2 regions of the Arthrobacter sp. NPDC058097 genome follow, and region 2 is predicted to be linked to the other one. Evidence: predicted binding sites of a transcription regulator. Region 2 holds the regulator's gene; the other holds the start of a gene.
What was found. The regulator Rex, encoded in region 2, represses fermentation and respiration genes when NADH is low (regulators of the CRP and FNR family bind a similar motif). The targets are predictions, from matches to a motif close to CTTGTGAANNNNTTCACAAG.
Positions count from the first base shown of each region.

Region 1: the regulator Rex is predicted to act here: its motif matches at 1,597-1,616, upstream of ACFVTE_RS23935 (glyceraldehyde-3-phosphate dehydrogenase).

Region 1 covers NZ_JBHVSZ010000023.1:15,061-18,428, reverse strand. The annotation lists gene ACFVTE_RS23950 (alpha/beta hydrolase) at 1-437, opposite strand, end outside; RNA gene rnpB (RNase P RNA component class A) at 762-1,154, shown strand; gene ACFVTE_RS23940 (hypothetical protein) at 1,201-1,563, shown strand; gene ACFVTE_RS23935 (glyceraldehyde-3-phosphate dehydrogenase) at 1,837-3,330, shown strand.
Region 2 covers NZ_JBHVSZ010000017.1:14,373-17,740, forward strand. The annotation lists gene ACFVTE_RS22100 (30S ribosomal protein bS22) at 1-3, shown strand, start outside; gene ACFVTE_RS22105 (HAD family hydrolase) at 80-898, opposite strand; gene ACFVTE_RS22110 (glutaredoxin family protein) at 982-1,239, shown strand; gene ACFVTE_RS22115 (redox-sensing transcriptional repressor Rex) at 1,326-2,021, shown strand; gene ACFVTE_RS22120 (hypothetical protein) at 2,069-2,956, opposite strand; gene ACFVTE_RS22125 (hypothetical protein) at 3,161-3,368, opposite strand, start outside.

The DNA of each region.
Region 1 (3,368 bases), on a different contig from region 2:
GGCAACTGGCCCCGCGATGCCAGGAGGAGCGCGCCGAACCCTCCCATCGATGTGCCGAAGATGCCGACCTTTCCGAGGTCCAGCCCCTGCTCGCCCAGGAACGGCAGGAACTCCTGCACCAGCATCGACTGCGTATCACTGCCGTCGGAGCGGGCATGCCACCAGGAGTCGCCGCCGTCCACGGCGGCTACCGCAAAGGACGGCCCGCCGTCGTCCATGTGGCGCTGCAGGGCCCGGTCCGCGGCGAGGTCGCGCAACAGAACCTCACTGCTGCCGCCGAGCCCGTGCAGGAAGACCGCCACCGGCAGCAGCTGGTTGGCCTGCTCCGGAAGGGGCACGGCAAGGGACCAGTTCGTGATGACCCCCGGGCGGAAGCTGGAAACAAATCCGCCTGTCCGGGTCGATACAGAAGAAACCGGCGCTGCGGAAGCCGGCACTGTTGAAGGCTGCACGGATCGTGGGGGAGCCGGCGGGACGGCTGCCGTCGCTGGGCCGGCCGTATCGGGCACGGGGCCGGCCGTATCGGGGACGGGGCCGGCCGTCTTTGGGCCAGTCGTCGTCGGGCCGGGAACCGGAGGGGGCGGGGCGGTGCAGGCTGACGTCGCGGCGGCAGTCAGGCCGGCAGCAATTCCCGCCAGCTGCAGCATTCTCCGCCGTGGAAAGGACGGCCGCGGAAAGGACGACTGGTCCATTCCCCGATCCTAGCCCCCGCAACTGCGCGTGTCCGGGGGCGCCGGAAAGCCCGTAAACTGGACTGCGGATGGGTTGACCAGGCGGCCGCGCGCCACGCAAGTGGCTCGAGGAACGTCCGGGCTCCACAGGGCAGGGTGGTGGGTAACGCCCACTCGGGGTAACCCGCAGGCCAGTGCCACAGAAAACAGACCGCCTGCGTCGCGCCGAATTTGAAAGCGGCACGAAGCAGGTAAGGGTGAAACGGCGGTGTAAGAGACCACCAGCTTCCCGGGTGACCGGGAAGGCTAGGTAAACCCCACCCGGAGCAAGGCCAGACAGGACACGTTTGAGGGCTGCCCGCCCGAGTGTCCGGGTAGGCCGCTGGAGGGCGTCGGCAACGGCGCTCGTAGATGGATGGCCGCTACTCCCGCGCCGGCAACGGCGCGGGAGCACAGAACCCGGCGTATCGGTCAACCCATCCTCTCAAGTAAGCCCCTTGCCCCAGTCCGCGCCTGAAGGCAGATGCACATGCAGTCCTCCTCTGACATCGACCCACGACTGGACAGGCTGCTCGCGCCCATCTTCGGACCCGGCCGGCACGATCCGGATGGGACGATCGAGCTCACCGTCATTGTCGACGGGACAATAGTCTCCGGCTCCGTGGTGAGTGAAGAAGCGTGGTCCAGGCGCCAGAACGCCCAGATCAGCACCTCAGGCGAGTTATCGCCAGAAATGCCGCACGTTGCGGAGGAGGACCAGGTCCGGTTCATCCATTTCCTTGAACCCGTTGCGGTCTCGGGCGGAAACCCCATCCGCCTGAACGCGACGAGGGTGGACCTCCGCCACGTATCCGCCTGGAGCATTGGCCGCCTCAACTACGGCGAGCAGTAGCGCGCCCCCGGCCGGGCGACAGGCATCACACCCTGTGTGAGTGATTTCACGGGCAACCGGCCGTTTCCGGTCCCCGGGCCGCCCTAGAATGGATGGTGAACGTAGAAGTTCTGCCGCCGGATCTGCGTTCGCAGCCGGCGGTTTTTCTTTGCACGGTCAACGGCATCCGGGGTGGACCGAAACCCTGCCGGTGCCAGCTTGCCCTGGATAACTTCCAGTGGCCGCCATCCGGTTTACGAGGACGTAGCCGGTTGAACCAAGGAAGGTAGTTCTGTGAGCCAGACGTCAGATTCTTGTCTTGATACGTGGATGGGCCGGGAGGCGCTTGCCGAGGCCATGATCCCGGTTATCGGCCGGCTGTACCGTGAAAACAACGTGGTCACCTCCATCCACGGCCGCAGCCTGATCAACAAGTCCACCATGAACATCCTGAAGGCCCACCGCTTTGCGCGCCGGATGAGCAAGGATGAGCTGCTGCTGGAGGAGACGGCGCCGCTGCTGAACACGCTGGCACAGCTGGACCTGGGAGCCGCTGCCATCGACATCGCCCGCCTGAACCAGAAGTTCAAGTCCGACGGCGGCGACCTGACTTTGGAGGAATTCCTCCGTGCCGAACTGGCCGGGATCGTGGGCAAGCGGGGCGCCGACGAGCGCACCAGCACCGACGTCGTGCTCTACGGCTTCGGCCGCATCGGCCGCCTGCTCGCGCGCCTCCTCATCGAAAAGGCCGGCGGCGGCCACGGCCTGCGCCTGCGCGCCATCGTTGTCCGGCGCGGCTCCGACAACGACCTCACCAAGCGCGCCAGCCTGCTGCGCCGTGACTCCGTGCATGGTTCCTTCGAAGGAACCATCCGGGTAGACACCGAGGCCAACACCATCACCGCCAACGGCGTCCGGATCCAGGTCATCTACTCGGACAACCCCGCCACCATCGACTACACGGCCTACGGGATCAAGGACGCCCTCGTAGTGGACAACACCGGCCGCTGGCGCGACGCCGAGGGCCTCGGCCAGCACCTGCTGAGCACGGGCGTGGCCCGGGTCCTGCTGACCGCACCGGGCAAGGGCGAGCTGAAGAACATCGTCCACGGCATCAACCATGGCGACATCGCCGATTCGGACCAGATCGTGACGGCGGCTTCCTGCACCACCAATGCCATCACCCCGGTCCTGAAGGCCCTTAACGACAAGTACGGCGTGATCCACGGCCACGTGGAAACCGTGCACTCGTTCACCAACGACCAGAACCTGATCGACAACTTCCACAAGGGCGACCGCCGCGGCCGCTCCGCAGCGCTGAACATGGTGATCACCGAAACCGGCGCCGCCAAGGCCGTGGCCAAGGCACTGCCCGAACTGCAGGGCAAGCTCACCGGCAGCTCTATCCGGGTCCCCACCCCGGATGTGTCCCTGGCCGTCCTGAACCTCAACCTGGAACGCGGCACCACCAAGGACGAGGTGAACAACTACCTGCGCGAGATGTCGCTGCACTCGGACCTGCGCAAGCAGATCGACTACATCGACTCACCCGAGGTGGTCTCCACCGACTTCGTGGGCTCCCGCCGCGCAGGCATCGTTGACGGCCTCGCCACGATCGCCAACGACAAGAACCTGGTCGTTTACGTTTGGTACGACAACGAGTTCGGCTACAGCTGCCAGGTGGTCCGCGTGATGGAGGAAATGGCCGGGGTCAACCCGCCGACCTTCCCGGCCAAGGACTCCGAAAAGGATGCCGCCCCGGTCCTGGCCTTGCCGGCCTCGGTCTAACCGGAACCCTTTTCGTCAGCCCCGCCCGCACAATCGTG
Region 2 (3,368 bases):
TAGAGTCCGCTCTACGCTTCAATGCCCGTTCCCTTTCGAGGGAGCGGGCATTTTTGCGTGTCGCTGGGGAAGTGGCGCGTCAGGCGCGGGGGCCGCGGAAGCGGGTGTAGCCCCGCCACAGGCCGTAAACTGCGCCGCCTGCCGTGGCTGCCTTGAGGCCCAGGGTGGCTGCCCGGCGGCCTGAGCGGAAGTCGTAGACCGGCCAGTTGTGTTCGCGGGCGTGTTTGCGCAGGCGGGCGTCGGGGTTGATTGCCACGGGGTGGCCCACCATCGTCAGCAGCGGGATGTCGTTGTAGGAGTCGCTGTACGCCCAGCAGCGCTTCAGGTCCAGCCCGTGCTGGTCCGCGATGCCCTGGACGGCCACGGCCTTGGCGGCGCCGTGCAGGATGTCCCCGACGAGCCTGCCGGTGTAGAAACCGTCCTGCGTCTCGCCGACCGTGCCGAGGGCGCCGGTGAGTCCCAGCCGCGTGGAAATCACGGTGGCCACCTCGATCGGCGTCGCCGTGACCAGCCAGACCTTCCGGCCGACGCGCAGGTGCTGCTCGGCCAGGGCCTTCGCGCCGGGCCAGATCCGGGAGGCGATCATCTCGTCGTAGACTTCTTCGCCCAGCGCCTTGATGTCCTCCTCCGTGATGCCGGCGGCAAGCCTCAATGCAGAATCCCGGACCGCGTGGACGTCGTTGAGGTTCTCGCCCCGGAGCACGAACTTGAGCTGCTTCCACGCCATGCCAGCCGCCTGGGCAATCGTGAAGGCCCCGCGCTGGTGCATTTTCCTGGCCACGTGGAACAGGCTGGCGCCGCGCATGAGGGTGTTGTCGACGTCGAAGAAGGCTGCCTCGCCGTGCTGCTGCTTCGCAACCGGACGGTGGGCCACAGCGACGTACTTCTCCTCGGGCATGCCACTGAGTCTAGTCAATGCAGTACCCCACGCCTGACGGCCCCCGCGTCGCCCGGCGCCGGGAACGGCGATACGGTTGAAGCATGGCAAACCCCGACGTCGTTCTCCTCACCAAAGCTGACTGTCACCTCTGCGCCGCGGCGCGCGACGCCGTCGGGCGGGTGACGGCCGGGCTGGGACTTCCGTGGTCCGAGCGGCAGTTGGACGCCGACGATGAGCTGCGCGAGCGCTATGCCGAGGAAATCCCGGTGGTGCTGGTGGACGGCATCCAGCGCGACTTCTGGAAGATCGACGAGGCGCGCCTGGAACGTGTCCTGCGCCGTGCCATGGCGGGGGATTAGCCGATTTCGAACAATGGCGATGGCTTTGTTGGCATAACTGATGGGGATCTAGAGTGGACTCACAACGCGACGCAACGGAGCAGATAGTGACTTCGCTCGATTCACCACCACAGGCCCTGCCCGGGCCCACCGGGGCTGCCGGCAAGCAGATCCCGCCCGCGGCCGTGGCCCGGCTGACGATCTACCTGCGCGCCCTGAACTCCCTGCTGGCCGAAGGCACCGAGCGGGTCTCCTCCGAATCACTGGCTGAACTTTCCGGGGTCAGCTCCTCAACCCTCCGCAAGGATCTGTCCCATGTGGGTTCGTACGGCACCCGAGGCGTGGGCTATGAGGTGCAGTACCTGAGCCGCCACATCGCCGCCGCGCTGGGGCTGACGCACGACTGGAAAGTCGCGATTGTCGGCGCCGGCAACCTGGGCAAGGCGCTGGCCCGCTACGGGGGCTTCGAATCCCGGGGCTTTGACGTGGTGGCCATCTTCGACGCCGACCAGATGGTGGTGGGCAACGAGGTGGGCTGGCTGCGGGTCAGCGACGTTGCGGACCTGGAGACGGTGCTGGAGCGGACCGGTACCAACATGGTGGTTCTGGCGCTGCCGGCCGGCGTCGCCCAAAGCGTGTGTGACCGGGTGGTGGGCGCCGGGGTGCGCAGCATCCTTAGCTTTGCTCCGGTGATGCTGCAGGTGCCCGACGGCGTGACGCTGAGGAAGGTGGACATGGCCACCGAGCTGCAGATTCTGGCGTACCACGCGCAACGGGCGCAGACCCCCGGTCAGCCGGAGTAGCTCCGGCGTTCAGGAATCCGCGCCCGTTGGTGGTTGGGGACTTTTTGCTAGCGGCCGTACGGGCCTGGCTGGGAGTACGGGTTGGCGAACGGCTGCGGCTTCTGGAAGTACTGTGCCGCGCCGGGCATGTACAGCATCACGATCGCGGCGATGCCGAGAAGGCCCACCAGGGTGTTCAGCCCCAGCGGGAAGAGGCTGAACACGGAAAGCGCTGCGAAGACTGTGCCCAGGATGCGGGCCCAGTTCTTGCCCTTCCGGACGTTGAAGGCCACCAGCGCGTAGAGGCCGGCGCCGATCAGGGCAAAGACCACCATGGTTCCGATGATGAAGCCCTTGACGTCCTCGAAGGCGATGTCCTGGCCGCTGCCGCGCAGCTGCTCCTCGAACGTGCTCCGCATGGCCGGGTCATCCAGGCTGGGAATCGCGACCAAAAGGTTCAGGATCGACAGCACGCCTGCGGCGATGATCATCCAGAAGGAATAGTTCACGAGCTTCGGAACCCCTGCGCCGGTCGCCGCCTGGGCCTGTTCCGACGGGTACTGCCCGTAGGGGGACTGGCCATACGGGCTCTGGCCGTAGGGCGACTGGCCCGACTGGGATTGACCATACTGCGGCTGCCCATACTGTGGCTGCCCATACTGGGGCGGGTTCTGACCGTACGGGGACTGCCCGTACTGCGGTGCGCCGCCCTGTCCGCCCTGCCCATACTGCGGCGGGTTCTGTCCGTACTGCGGAGCCTGTCCGGCCTGGCCGTACTGGGGTGCGTTCTGGCCGTACTGCGGGGTGCCCTGTTCGCCCTGTCCGTACTGGGGGGCGTTCTGCCCGTATTGGGGCGCATCCTGACCGTAGCGGGGCTGCCCGTTGGCTGGCTGGGAACCGTTGTCCGGCTCGTTGGCGCCGGGGTCATTGGAGTGCGGGACTGGAGGATTGCTCATGAGCGGTCCTTTGCGTAGTGACGTCTGAATCGGCTACCGGTTCAGACGCCTGCCCTCCCCAGCATGGTTCACTTCCCACCGTACCCCTCAGCGGGTGTGCGGTGGATCATTCCGGAGAGGTATTCCAAAGCCGGGCCAACCTGCGGAAACGCTGCCTGCAGGGGAGTGACCGGATAAGGGATCAGCGTTCCTGCCGGACACTGGTCAGGGGCGGCCCCGTGCCGCTGCGAACCAGCTCAGCGAGTTGGGCACCCACATCAGAACGGTGGCCACCAGGCTGACCAGGAAGCCCAGCCAGTTCCCGTCCTGGCCTGCGGGAAAACTCGAGCTGACGATGGCCAGCAGCAGTGACACCCCGGTCACGATGGTCAGTGCCAGCCGCGCCCACTCCTTGCCTTCCTTCAGTTTCAGG